One region of the Peribacillus sp. NPDC101480 genome, then DNA from elsewhere that is predicted to be linked to it. Evidence: riboswitches for the same ligand, from Rfam matches in the RefSeq annotation. Region 1 holds a riboswitch; each other region holds the start of a gene.
The links. A riboswitch is a leader RNA that binds a small molecule or an ion and turns the genes downstream of it on or off. The one in region 1 is predicted to bind cobalamin.
Positions count from the first base shown of each region.

Region 2: another riboswitch for cobalamin. It lies ahead of ACQKMF_RS11870 (ABC transporter substrate-binding protein); the one in region 1 lies ahead of ACQKMF_RS08910 ((2Fe-2S) ferredoxin domain-containing protein).
Region 3: another riboswitch for cobalamin. It lies ahead of metE (5-methyltetrahydropteroyltriglutamate--homocysteine S-methyltransferase); the one in region 1 lies ahead of ACQKMF_RS08910 ((2Fe-2S) ferredoxin domain-containing protein).
Region 4: another riboswitch for cobalamin. It lies ahead of ACQKMF_RS22005 (ribonucleoside-diphosphate reductase subunit alpha); the one in region 1 lies ahead of ACQKMF_RS08910 ((2Fe-2S) ferredoxin domain-containing protein).

Region 1 is NZ_JBNNSB010000002.1:268,057-271,181, reverse strand. Features, by position in the region: gene ACQKMF_RS08920 (energy-coupling factor ABC transporter permease) at 1-299, opposite strand, end outside; gene ACQKMF_RS08915 (hypothetical protein) at 334-492, opposite strand; cobalamin riboswitch at 476-671, opposite strand; cobalamin riboswitch at 873-1,062, shown strand; gene ACQKMF_RS08910 ((2Fe-2S) ferredoxin domain-containing protein) at 1,215-1,583, shown strand; gene cobJ (precorrin-3B C(17)-methyltransferase) at 1,598-3,125, shown strand, end outside.
Region 2 is NZ_JBNNSB010000003.1:129,394-132,518, reverse strand. Features, by position in the region: gene ACQKMF_RS11875 (FecCD family ABC transporter permease) at 1-1,042, opposite strand, end outside; gene ACQKMF_RS11870 (ABC transporter substrate-binding protein) at 1,005-1,976, opposite strand; cobalamin riboswitch at 2,135-2,309, opposite strand; gene ACQKMF_RS11865 (polysaccharide deacetylase family protein) at 2,396-3,125, opposite strand, start outside.
Region 3 is NZ_JBNNSB010000008.1:4,778-7,902, reverse strand. Features, by position in the region: gene metE (5-methyltetrahydropteroyltriglutamate--homocysteine S-methyltransferase) at 1-1,781, opposite strand, end outside; cobalamin riboswitch at 1,928-2,120, opposite strand; gene ACQKMF_RS22425 (potassium channel family protein) at 2,364-2,783, shown strand; gene bcp (thioredoxin-dependent thiol peroxidase) at 2,846-3,125, shown strand, end outside.
Region 4 is NZ_JBNNSB010000007.1:237,692-240,816, forward strand. Features, by position in the region: gene ACQKMF_RS22005 (ribonucleoside-diphosphate reductase subunit alpha) at 1-1,155, opposite strand, end outside; cobalamin riboswitch at 1,294-1,474, opposite strand; gene ACQKMF_RS22010 (manganese-dependent inorganic pyrophosphatase) at 1,767-2,696, shown strand; gene ACQKMF_RS22015 (hypothetical protein) at 2,791-2,937, opposite strand; gene ACQKMF_RS22020 (SulP family inorganic anion transporter) at 3,023-3,125, opposite strand, start outside.

The DNA of each region.
Region 1 (3,125 bases):
CCCAAACCAACTCCGGTAGGGTGTGAAGAACTTCCCGTAACGGAAGGAATCTTTAGGGCCGATAAAATAAATACAAATGCGCCCGATAGGCCAAGTATCATTTTTGTTTCTGGATTTTCCCTAACTTTGGACCTAATGGACCGGTAACCCAAGATTAAAAATGGAAACGTCACGGCCCACCAGAATATAGCCCATTCAATGGGTAAAAAGCCCTCCATGATATGCATGGCCATTGCCCGGTTCGGGATAAAAAGCAATAAGATGACAAAATAAATAATTTTCCAATTGGTTCTTTTCATTCTTTCTCCTTTCAATACTTTTAAATTTTTCTGATCAATCTTGAGAAGAAAAGCGGCGCCCAACATAAAAAGCACTTCTCTCAAAGGAAAGAAGTGCGTAATGAACAGGAATTTTGCAGCATGAAGCAATCATGGGCCATTCTGCCTGATCCGCACGCCCATCCTCGTAGGCTGAAACAGTTTCACGTTTCATGGCAGGTCTCCTGGCTTTGGTTCATCATCCCATTACATCCTTCCCATCTCATTTGACAGTGGATTAAAGTTAAAGTAATAGGACTTCCCTTTACAGTGGCGGGACCGCTCCGGATTTTCACCGGCTTCCCTTTTAAGTTGAATTCCGAGAAATTCAACACCATAAAACTTATGTAATTATTTTGAAAATTCTCGTATAGTGTACCATAAAGAAATAATTTCAGCTACACTATCTTTTTTTTCGGGACGGATTTTGTTGCAAGGAAAGGATTTTAACGGGTTTTACACTATTAAACTTTTCTAAACAGTCGGAATAAACTATTGAATTTTGATAAAGTTGTTATATGATAGATTAAGTTAGTTAGAAATGTATAATAAAACCAAATATTTCATTTTAAAAGTGCCCTTGTGTGAATAAGCAAGGGATAATAGGGAAATCGGTGAAAATCCGATGCAGCCCCCGCTACTGTAAACGCTGATGAAATTGTCGATAGCCACTGGCATGATGCCGGGAAGGGACAAAGTAAAATGAAGCGTAAGCCAGGAAACCTGCTTTTAAAATTGCATGATACTTTTCGGAGGGAAAGGTAGAAGGACTATGACGATTTTGGAAGGATTTGGCATGTTTGCCTTTGGCTTCTCATTCATATAGTTTTTTTAAAACCTTGACTCTAATGTTAAGGTTTTTTATTTTGCCTTTTCCCTGAACTCAGGAGGAAGAAGATGACTACTTGGAACTTGATGGGTACAAATACGCATCTGTTGATTTGTAATGGGAGCAGCTGCATGAAAAAGGGCGGGGAAGAAGTAACCCAAGCGATTCGCGATGAAATTACTTCAAAGGGACTTGATTTGAAAATCCATACAACCAGGACACGCTGTAACGGTAGATGTAAGGATGCCTGCGTTGTGATTGCCTATCCCCAAGGAAACTGGTATCGAGTGGAAACGCCTGAATTCGGTCGGAAGATCGTCAGTAATATCGATGATGGTGAATTTGTTCCACAGATGATCTATCAATTCAATGATGGGGAAATGACCCCTAATCCAGATTTTCCTGCTCATACGGGTATTTCAAAGAACAAAGCGTAAAAGGAGATGTCTTAATGAGTACAAACGGTAAATTATTCGTCGTGGGCTTTGGGCCCGGGAATTTTGAACACATTACCAAACGTGCCGTCGAAGCCCTTCAAGAAAGTGACTACATCATTGGTTATAAAACTTATGTTGAACTCATTCAGGGACTGCTTACAGATCAAACGATCATTAGTACGGGGATGACTGAAGAAGTATCACGTGCACAGGAAGCAGTGAAACAAGCGGAGCTGGGAAAGAAAGTGGCGGTGATTTCCAGTGGGGATGCCGGAGTTTACGGGATGGCAGGGTTGGTTTATGAAGTATTGATTGAGAAAGGCTGGAAAGAAGAAACTGGAGTGGGCATTGAAGTCATTCCTGGCATTTCTGCAATCAACTCATGTGCGTCATTACTCGGGGCACCAGTCATGCACGATTCGTGTACGATCAGCCTCAGTGATCATTTAACTCCTTGGGAACTGATCGCTAAAAGGGTTGAAGCAGCTGCAATGGCAGACTTTGTCATTGCACTTTATAATCCGCGCAGCGGCAGGCGGACCCGGCAAATTGTTGAAACACAGAAAATTCTCCTTCGCTACCGCTCGCCGGATACACCTGTCGGGTTGGTGAAAAGTGCTTATCGCGATAGGCAGGATATTGTCATAACCAATTTGCAGGATATGTTGAATCACGATATTGGAATGTTGACCACCGTCATTATCGGTAATTCATCCACCTTTTTATATGATGACAAAATCATCACACCAAGAGGCTATCAGAGAAAATATACTTTGAATTCGGAAAAGCAAACATTGAAGCCGCATCAGCGACTGCAAAAAGAAGCGGAACCGTGGGCATTAGATCAAGAGGCCTTAACCGAGTCCGCTGGAGGAGTTGGATTACTTACAAAAGCACCAGAAAAGAAGCCAGCTTCCTTTGAAATGGCAATGGAGGCCCTGTCAAGAGTCAAGGGTCAAACCGTTAAGCAATCCATTCAGCCGATTGTTCAGCAAAAAATGGAGTCGGTATTCGAACTTGCCGTTAGTCCAGGTGTGGCGAATAAACAATTCACTCCCAAACAAATGATGACACTTGCGGAAGTTGTTGGGGAAAAGGGAACGATGGAATACACGCCAAATCATAAAATCGTCTTAAAGATTCCGACAACGGATCCGGAAGTCATAACGGGGAAATTGCAATCAGCAAACTTTCTTTTGTCGCCGATTGGAGATGTACTGACACTAAAAGCCTGTGATTTCTGTGATGGTGAAAAAGCGGAATCCATTCCTTATGCGGACGAAATACACCGGGTGCTTGGCGGAATGAAAATGCCCAAGGAACTGAACATCGGTTTTAATGGGTGTGGGATGGCTTGTTATAGTGCTGTGATGGATGATATCGGGATTGTCTTCCGAAAAGGGAAGTTCGACTTATTTCTTGGAGCTAAACCGGTTGGAAGAACAGCCCATCCGGGTCAGCCGGTGGCGGAAGGCATTGAACCGGAACAGCTTGTTGAACTGATTACGGACATTGTCGGGGAGTATAAGCAAAATGCCCATC
Region 2 (3,125 bases), on a different contig from region 1:
GTCTCTTTAATAAAATCAGCGCAAATGCAGGTGCCCCGATAAGTGAGGTGATAACCCCGATCGGCAGTTCCGATGGGGCAATGACCGTCCGTGCTACAAAGTCTGCCAAAATTAAAAATCCGCTTCCTATCAGCAATGACAGCGGAAGCAAATGTTTATGATCAGGTCCCCATATCTTTCGGACAAAATGAGGAATGACCAATCCTACAAAGCCAATCGCCCCTGAAACGGCTACCGCTGCCCCTGTCAATGTCGAACCGGCTATCAAGATCCACATTTTCCGCCGCTTAACATTCACACCTAAGTGTTTTGCCCGGTCTTCCCCGAAAGTCATCGCATTCAATTCGCTTGTATTCATGATCAAGATCAACGAACCAATGATAAAAAACGGCAAAATGATTGCAATATAATTCCATCCGCGCATTGAAACGCTTCCCATCAGCCAGCCGATGATTTGTCTTAATTCATCACCCGTCAGCGCAATCATCAATGAAATGAAGGCACTTAAAAACGAGCTGAAAATGATTCCCGTTAAAATGATCGTTTCCACTTTCATCGATCGATCCATTTTTTTTGCAAAAGTCAATACGCAGAGCATCGTGAGCACTGAGCATAAAATGCTCAATGCCGGAAGAGTGTATAAACCGATGAACGGCAGTGATATATTCAAGAATATTGTCAATACGGCGCCGACCGATGCTCCTGATGAAATACCTAATGTGTAAGGATCAGCGAGCGGGTTCCGGAGCAGTCCCTGAAATGCCGCACCCGCAATCGCCAGCGATGCCCCGACCAACCCCGCAAGCAACACACGCGGCAAGCGGATGTTCATCACGATATTCGTCAGCATCACATCCGGATCAGCGGAAATCGGCAAATGAAAGATCTCCTTGCCGATTATTTGTAAAAGTACGGGAATCGGTACTGACACCGAACCAAAGGAAATGCCTACCGTCATTGCGAATAACAAAATTAAAAACGCAATCAAATAGGCAAACGTCCATTTAGTTGTTAAATTGGTTCGGATAGACTGATTTGGCAAGTTCCTCTACTCCCTCTATCAAGCGTGGACCGGAACGGGTCACCAAGTCAGAATGGACATCAAAGACTTGGCCATTCTTAACAGCATTTACGTCTTGCCATCCTTTTCGGCCCTTCACTTCATTTGCTGAATCTTTCGTATAATAACCATAAGTTGTAATGATGACATCAGGATTTGCAGCAATCATCGACTCTTCATCAATCTTTGCCCAACCGTCCAAGTCAGCAGCAGCATTATCCGCTGAAATAATAGTAAGCATCTCATTCATGAAAGTATTTTTTCCCGGTGTGTATATTTCCGGTGAAGGCGAAACTTCCACTAAAACGGTCTTCCTATCCTCTTCCTTTACGGATTTGGCTTTTTCCTCGATATCCTTAAGCTTCGTTTTCATATCCGCAACGATTTCGTTTGCCTTGTCATGTTCACCCGTTGCCTGTCCAATCATTTCAATAGACTCATAGACTTGGTCAAAGCTTTGTGCATCATTGACTACGAGGACATCTATTCCAGCATCCTTAAGCTGCTGTAAACCCTCATTCGAATTATGGGCACTTGATGCATGGGCAAGAACAAGGTCAGGCTTCATGGAGACAATCAGCTCCGTGTTCATTTCCATTCCGCCAACTTTTTCAATTTCTTTCGTTTCTTCCGGGTAATTATCATTATCGGAAACACCAATGACCTTTTTACCCAAACCAAGTGCAAAGACCACTTCCGTATTACTTGGTATTAACGAAACGATTTTCTTCGGTTTTTCTTCTATCGTTACTTTTTCCCCAGTTGCATCTTTAATCGTAATCGGGAAAGCTTCGTGTTGAGCATGTTTCGTTTGCTGCTGTTCTTTTCCTTCATCAGTAGCTCCACTGCAGCCGACCATCATGCCTGCAGTAAGCAACATCAACAATATCAGACCAAAAATTTTCTTCATTTTCATTCCCCACAATCTTTTTATTTAATTTCTTTCACCCAATAATCCCGGAAGATGCACCCAAAACAAAAAGCACCTCCCGTTAAACGGAAGGTACTTGTATGGCAACAATATCATTACGGACTTCTTAGGGTCTGCCACACACCTTCCCATCCGCGTAGGTTACAGGTGTACGAATTTTGGCAGGTCTCCTGGCTCATGGTCATCGTCAACGGCACCTTCCCATATTTCATACAGTGGTACACAGCCGTCAGCTCCCATATACAGTGGCGGGACCGCGCTGGCATTTCACCAGCTTCCCTTTTAAGTCATTACGACACCAAATCGTTCATATGTATATAATTTTCATTGCCTTCATTATACACCATGTAAGAATCTATTATTATATGATTTTTCTGAACAGGTTCGAAATGACCCTTCCACACTCAATGATTTGAAGCATTTTCAATCAATGTCGCAAACCCATCGACTGATAAACCGGGTGAAATCCGAACTCGATGCAGGGCATGCATCCCTTGTTCCCTTGAAGCTCCCCCAGGTTCGGTAGTGACTGCCATCTTGTATCCGGCTTCATCTGACAGCCTGAGAGTCTCTTCGTTATACCGGCCAACCGGATAGGAAAGCACTGTCGTGTCCTGGTCGAGAATACGGTCGAATAGCTTCTTAGACTGGACCATTTCAGCTTCTTGCTGCTCTGCCGTCATGCGGTTCAGCTCCAAATGGTTGATAGTATGGCTTTCAATCGAAATCCCATTCCTGCTCATCTCCATCATTTGATTTTCAGTCAGGTGATGACCTTTATCAATGGACTTCCCGATCATGAAGACAGTTGCTTTCATATCATTTTCTTTTAATATCGGGAAAGCCTCCGTGAAGTTATCTGTATAGCCATCATCAAAAGTAAGCCAGACACACTTCTCACTTGGTATCCGATTCTCGGTTAAAACGAGGAATGCCTCTTCAGGAGATAATGTATAGTAGCCATTCTCCCGAAGCCAAGCCATCTGTGACCGGAATTCCTCACTTGGAACCCGAAGGCGATTACCTTCAGAAATGCTGTGATACATCAAGATTGGAAGCTGGACGGCGGGCTCGGCCGTTATCCAGTCTCCCGTATCGATCTGGCCCTCCAATTCCTGCCCTGCCCCATTATCC
Region 3 (3,125 bases), on a different contig from region 1:
GCAATGACTTCTTTTTCCAAAGCGAGTGCCAGCTGATAGCATACATTCTCCCTGGAAATATCATCACGGACAAATGACCAGTTCAAAATCGTAACAGGACCTGTAAGCATTCCCTTTACCGTCTTCTTCGTCAGTGATTGTGCGTATACACTTTCCCTGACTGTCATCGGTTCGATGAAATGGATGTCGCCGTAGATGACTGGCGGTTTCACACAGCGGGATCCATAGGATTGTACCCACCCCTTTTCTAAAAAGACGAATCCACCTAACTTATGGCCGAAGTATTCAACCATATCCGTTCGTTCGAATTCCCCATGAACAAGGACATCCAAACCGATTTCTTCTTGGATTTCGATCCACCTGCCGATTTCTTCGTTAACGAATGTTTCATATTGCGAAGCGGTCCATTCTCCTCTTTTGAATTTCCCGCGTGCTTGTTTAACATCAAATGTCTGCGGAAAGCTGCCGATCGTAGTCGAAGGAAGAAAAGGCAATTTGAAAAATGCCTGTTGATTTTGGTAACGCTCTTTAAATGGAAGCTGACGGCCGGCGGTCCTGGTTTTAACCTTTTCGACATTGGATTGTACAGTTCCGTGATTCCGGGCATTTGAATTTGCTAACGTTTGAAGCGTGAATTTATTAGCATCGACTTTTTCGGCGATTGCTTCAAAGCCTTGATTATTCCCTTTGACCAAGAGTGTGATTTCCTCGAGTTTCTCATCAGCGAAAGCAAGGGCCTCTTTCACTTCGTTTGATAGGGCGGTTTCATTACGAACGGTCACTGGCACATGAAGCAAGGAACAAGAGGGCTGAAGCCAGATTCGGTCTTCGGCTACCATTGTCTTAAGAGTCTCGATCAATTGGATTTTTTTCGATAAATCAGAAAGCCAAATGTTTTTTCCGTCAATCACACCTGCAGCAAGCACTTTGTCCTTCGGAAAGCCGAATGCTTCCAGGTTGCTTAGATTCCTCCCTTTGTCATGTACAAAATCAAGACCGATTCCTTGGACTTGTAATTCGATGACTTCCTGGTAATGTTCCACGGCATCAAAGTATGTTTGTAGCATGATGTTCAGGTTTGGTGCTGCTTCATTCAGTTTTTCATAGAGGTAAGTAACAGTTTGCATATCTTCTTTGGAAATCGATGAAACAAGTGAAGGTTCGTCCATTTGAACCCACTTCACGCCTTCTTGCTCCAACTCCCGGAGGATTTGCGTGTATAGGGGAAGCAGGCTCAGGATGATGCCAGGGATATCTTGTTTTTTGAAGCCTTTGGAAAGGGAGATGAAAGTATAAGGACCGATCAACACGGGCTTTGTTTCAATTCCTAGCTTTTCCTTGGCTTCCCGATATGCTGCAAGTGGTTTATTTTCCGTTAACGTCAGCTGTGGCACCTTTAATTCAGGGACAATATAGTGATAGTTCGTATTGAACCATTTCGTCATTTCGGAAGCGACTTCATCATTGTTTCCGCGAGCCATTGAATAATAAACGGAAAGGGGAACGCTTCCGCTTTCATAGGCTGAATAACGTTCAGGAACAAGACCGAACATTACGGACATATCGAGCATTTGATCATAGAAAGTGAAGTCGTTGACAGGAATGATATCAATGCCTCGTTTCTTCTGTTTTTGTAAGTTGCCTAAACGGATGGCTTTTAGTTGTGCCGTAAATTCTGCTTCATCGATTTTACCGGACCAGTAAGCTTCCAATGTACGTTTCCATTCACGATCTTCCCCGATTCGAGGGTAACCCAAACTACTGCTTTTCAATATTCCCATCCTCCTATATTCATTTAATTGAGCAATAAAAAAAGCATTCCTAACCGTCAAAAGAGATGGTTAGAAATGCTTAAAATAAAGAGGCATGCAAAATGCCCCTTACAATTATAAGGTCCCTAACACCTCCCTATCTCCCGTAGGTTAAAACAGTGTTGTCGAAATAGGCAGGTCTCCTGACTTAGGGATTAACATTAGCGGCGGGCCTTCCCGATCCGTTGATCAGTGGCATATTGGATGGCGCTAACACTCCCATTACAGTGGCGGGACCGTCCCGGAATTACACCGGACTTCCCTTTTAATCCTAATTTAAAATTAGGAACCTATTTCCACATATGAAATTTGACAAAACCTGCCTTGATAACTGTTTGTAGGTTAAAAATTTATAAAATAAAAACTATTATAAAAATTTAGACAATCTTAACATATCCGACCAAAAGGGTCAACATGAAAAAAAATTCAGTAAAAGTATCCGGTTATAAGGTGTGTGGGTGATAAGGATGAGGTCTGTTCCTAAAAAAGAATATATTGTTTGGACAGGGAGTATGTATAGAGGAAGTGGCGTTTTGAAATGGGGCGTGGGGGATGACTTTCTACATCTTGATTGCAGGAATCATTTTTTGCATGGTGATGAGTATTCGTACGTTATTTCTTGTTGAGTCGGGAGGAAAGAAGTTTTCTCTGGAGGATATGCTGTGGCTTGGCAATTTATATGCGACGATATTAGTTGGATTTGCACTGATTTATTTATTATACGAACTTCAGAATCATTCGGTGATTCTTGATATGGGCAATCGATTGGATGGCACTTTCTATGAACAGTTGAAGACTTCTTTTTATTTTAGTGCGATGACGATGTTTTCTGTAGGGTATGGAGATATAGCCCCGATTGGCATGGGCAGGATGATAGCTACGATTCAGGCTTTCATCGGTTATACACTGCCGGCAGCGTTCGTGATCCGGACGGTGATCGATTTGGAGCACAAAGATAGGAAGGATAAATGAAAGTTGTGTTTCTTTCGATTATTGGGTACTCTTACCATAATGAAAGAAATGGAGGGTTTAATATGACTGTTAAAATTGGAGAAAAAGCACCTGATTTCAAGCTCCCTGCAAACAATGGTGAAATGGTGTCCCTATCGGATTTTAAGGGAAAATATATTGTTTTATATTTTTATCCAAAAGACATGACGCCAGGTTGCACGACGGAGGCCTGTGATTTCCGGGACCATAATGAGCAATTTGAGGAATTGAACGCGGTCATCATTGGAATCAGCCCAGACCCAGCTGCACGTCATGAAAAATTCATCGAAAAACATGGATTGCCTTTTCTGCTGCTGGCTGATG
Region 4 (3,125 bases), on a different contig from region 1:
TTTCTTCTCGTCATAAAGATCTTCAAGTGAAAATCCAAGGGTTTGCTTGACGGTATGCGGATCGAAAAGATACCATTCTTTTCTGTCGCGTACAGCCTCCATGAATAAATCCGGTATGCAAACGCCTGTAAATATATCATGGGCTTTTAATCTGTCATCCCCGTTTTGTGTCTTCAAATCGAGGAAGCTCATGATATCTTTATGCCAGGCATCCAAGTAAATCGCGATGGCACCTTTACGTTGACCCAATTGATCGACACTTACAGCTGTCTGGTTGAATAGTCGAATCCAGGGCGTCGTGCCGGAACTATTTCCAGAGAAACCCCGGATATCAGAACCAAGCGAGCGAACCTTACCAACGTAAAGGCCGACACCGCCGCCGAATTTAGATACTTTTGCTGCATCGTAGTTTGATAGATAGATGCCATCAATGGAATCTTCAATCGCGTCGATAAAGCAAGAGCTTAACTGTCCATGTGTTTTCCCAGCATTGGAGAGTGTAGGAGTCGCAACAGTCATATAAAGGTTGGACATGGCCCAGTATGCTTCTTTTATAAGTTGCAGGCGATGCTCCGTTTTTTCCATTCGCATGATTTCCATCGCGATGATCATGAAACGTTCTTGCGGCAGTTCGTAGACCTTGTCCTTTTTTGGGCGGGCCAGATAGCGGTCGTTCAATAAGTAGATGCCTATGTATGAGAATAATTTATCTTTTTCCGGGTCGATCACCGAGCCCAATTCCTCAATTTCCGCTTTTGTATATGAAGATAGCAGTTCTGGCTTGTAAATTGGATAACGCTGACCTTCCGAAAGCTGGGAGAGCTCTGTGATCAGCTCATAGAATGGGCCATAACTCTTGCCTGCATAACCACGATTGGCTTGTGCATCCCTATACATTGTATTCAACAGTTCTGCTGCAGCAACGAATGTCCAATCCGGAGCATCGATATCCACACCCTCAAGAGCGAGCTGAATCAGTTTTTTTGATGCCTGTTCTTCGGTTGAGTCACTTTTGCGATCAAGCCATTTTGTAAAACGCTTTTTGAACTTTTCCATATCGAGACGGCCTTCGAATTCCTTCGATAACATCTCAAGCTGGATGGATTTCTTTTCTGTTTCATTTTCACTTATGGTATAGTTATATGTTTGAGTCATTAATAATCCTCCTTGTTAACTTCCGCTAAAATAAAAAAACCGCCCAAAGAATTGAGCGGATCAAACGATAGAATAAAAGAGCCATGAAAAAATAGCCGTTATACTATCGTTTCATCATCTCAATCCCCGAAGAATAAGAAACGTGAAAAATTCAAGGCAGGTCTCCTGACTCATGATCATCCTACTTTGAGTCCTTCCCGTATAGAGAGCTATACAGTGGGTTTCTCATTTCGTCACATTTACAGTTGCGGGGACAGTTCCGGGTTTACACCGGATTCCCTTTTCAGCCATCACTGGCACCTTGGATTATAAAAATTCTATATATAGTTATTGGTATAGATTATGTAATCAATATCTAGTATTTCTGCTTATATTATCGTAAGCCATATACGATGATAATTCAACTAATATATTTGAAAAAAACCAACCCTTATCTATTGACAAAGTGATGGCAGAGGGTGAAGGAATGAAAGATTTTATTGGGGAATGGATAATTCAAGCGCTGATTTTACGGGATTTTGTGTTAAAATAAAGTGTCTAGTAAAGGTGGCTCTCCCTTATTGCGGTGAGGGGATTCGCGGAAAAATATTTATGAAAAAGGGGATAAAATCTTGGAAAAAGTATTAGTTTTTGGACATAAAAACCCGGATACAGACACAATCTGTTCAGCAATCGCTTATGCAGATCTGAAAAAGCAGTTAGGTATCAACGCTGAACCAGTTCGTCTGGGTGAAGTGAATGGTGAAACTCAATATGCATTGGACCAATTCAAATTCGATGCTCCCCGTCTTGTGGAAAAAGTTGCAGGGGAAGCTGATGGCGTAATCTTGGTCGATCATAACGAACGCCAGCAAAGTGCTGAAGATATTGACCAAGTCCGTGTGTTGGAAGTTATTGACCACCACCGTATCGCTAACTTCGAAACGAGCGATCCTTTATATTACCGTGCGGAACCAGTTGGCTGTACGGCAACCATTTTAAATAAAATTTATAAAGAAAACGGCATTGAAGTTCCTAAAGCAATCGCAGGTCTTATGCTGTCTGCCATCATTTCCGATTCTTTATTGTTCAAATCACCTACATGCACGGAGCAAGACGTTGCAGCAGCTATGGAATTGGCTGCCATTGCGGGAGTCGACGCTGAAACATATGGCTTGGAAATGTTGAAGGCGGGAGCTGACTTGAGCGACAAAACGATCGCCCAGCTCATCACACTTGATGCAAAGGAATTTTCCATGGGATTGGCTAAAGTGGAGATTGCACAAGTAAATGCTGTGGATCCAAACGAAGTCCTTGCTAAGCAAGCTGAATTGGAAGCGGCGATTGAAGCGGTAATCGCTGTCAAGGAATTGGACTTATTCCTATTCGTCGTAACGGATATCTTGACTAATGATTCTGTTGCCTTGGCTCTTGGTAAAGCGGCTTATGCAGTGGAAAAAGCATACGACGTTTCATTAAACAACAACATCGCCGTCTTAGAAGGCGTTGTATCGCGTAAAAAACAAATCGTGCCGGTCTTAACGGATGTATTCAGCAAGTAATAAAGGAAAAGGGATGCTCATTATTTGGGCATCCTTTTACTGTACATGCAAAAAAAGACTCAACCATCCATTAAGGATGTTTGAGTCTTTTTTCTTAATTCAAGGCTTCCTTTTCTTTTTCATAGGCGATGACAATCAATTCTTTATTGGCTTCCTCGCCTAGTTTGCTTTCAAAGCTTTTCAGTTCATTCAATAAATCCGGTGACAGATTTGCTGCTGTATAATCCTGCTCGGGTGTCATGCTTTTCGCTCCTTTCAAAAGGAAATGATTCATATTATCTATTTTGTCGGTTTGAAAAGTTTCTATTCAGCAGAATGTTACTTCTTCAAGATATTTTACTTTCTGAGGTGGCGAGTTTTTCAAGCAATGACGAACTTTCTTCATCGAGCCCTTGGACTTGGACAGGTATTCCCAGAAGCTGATATTTA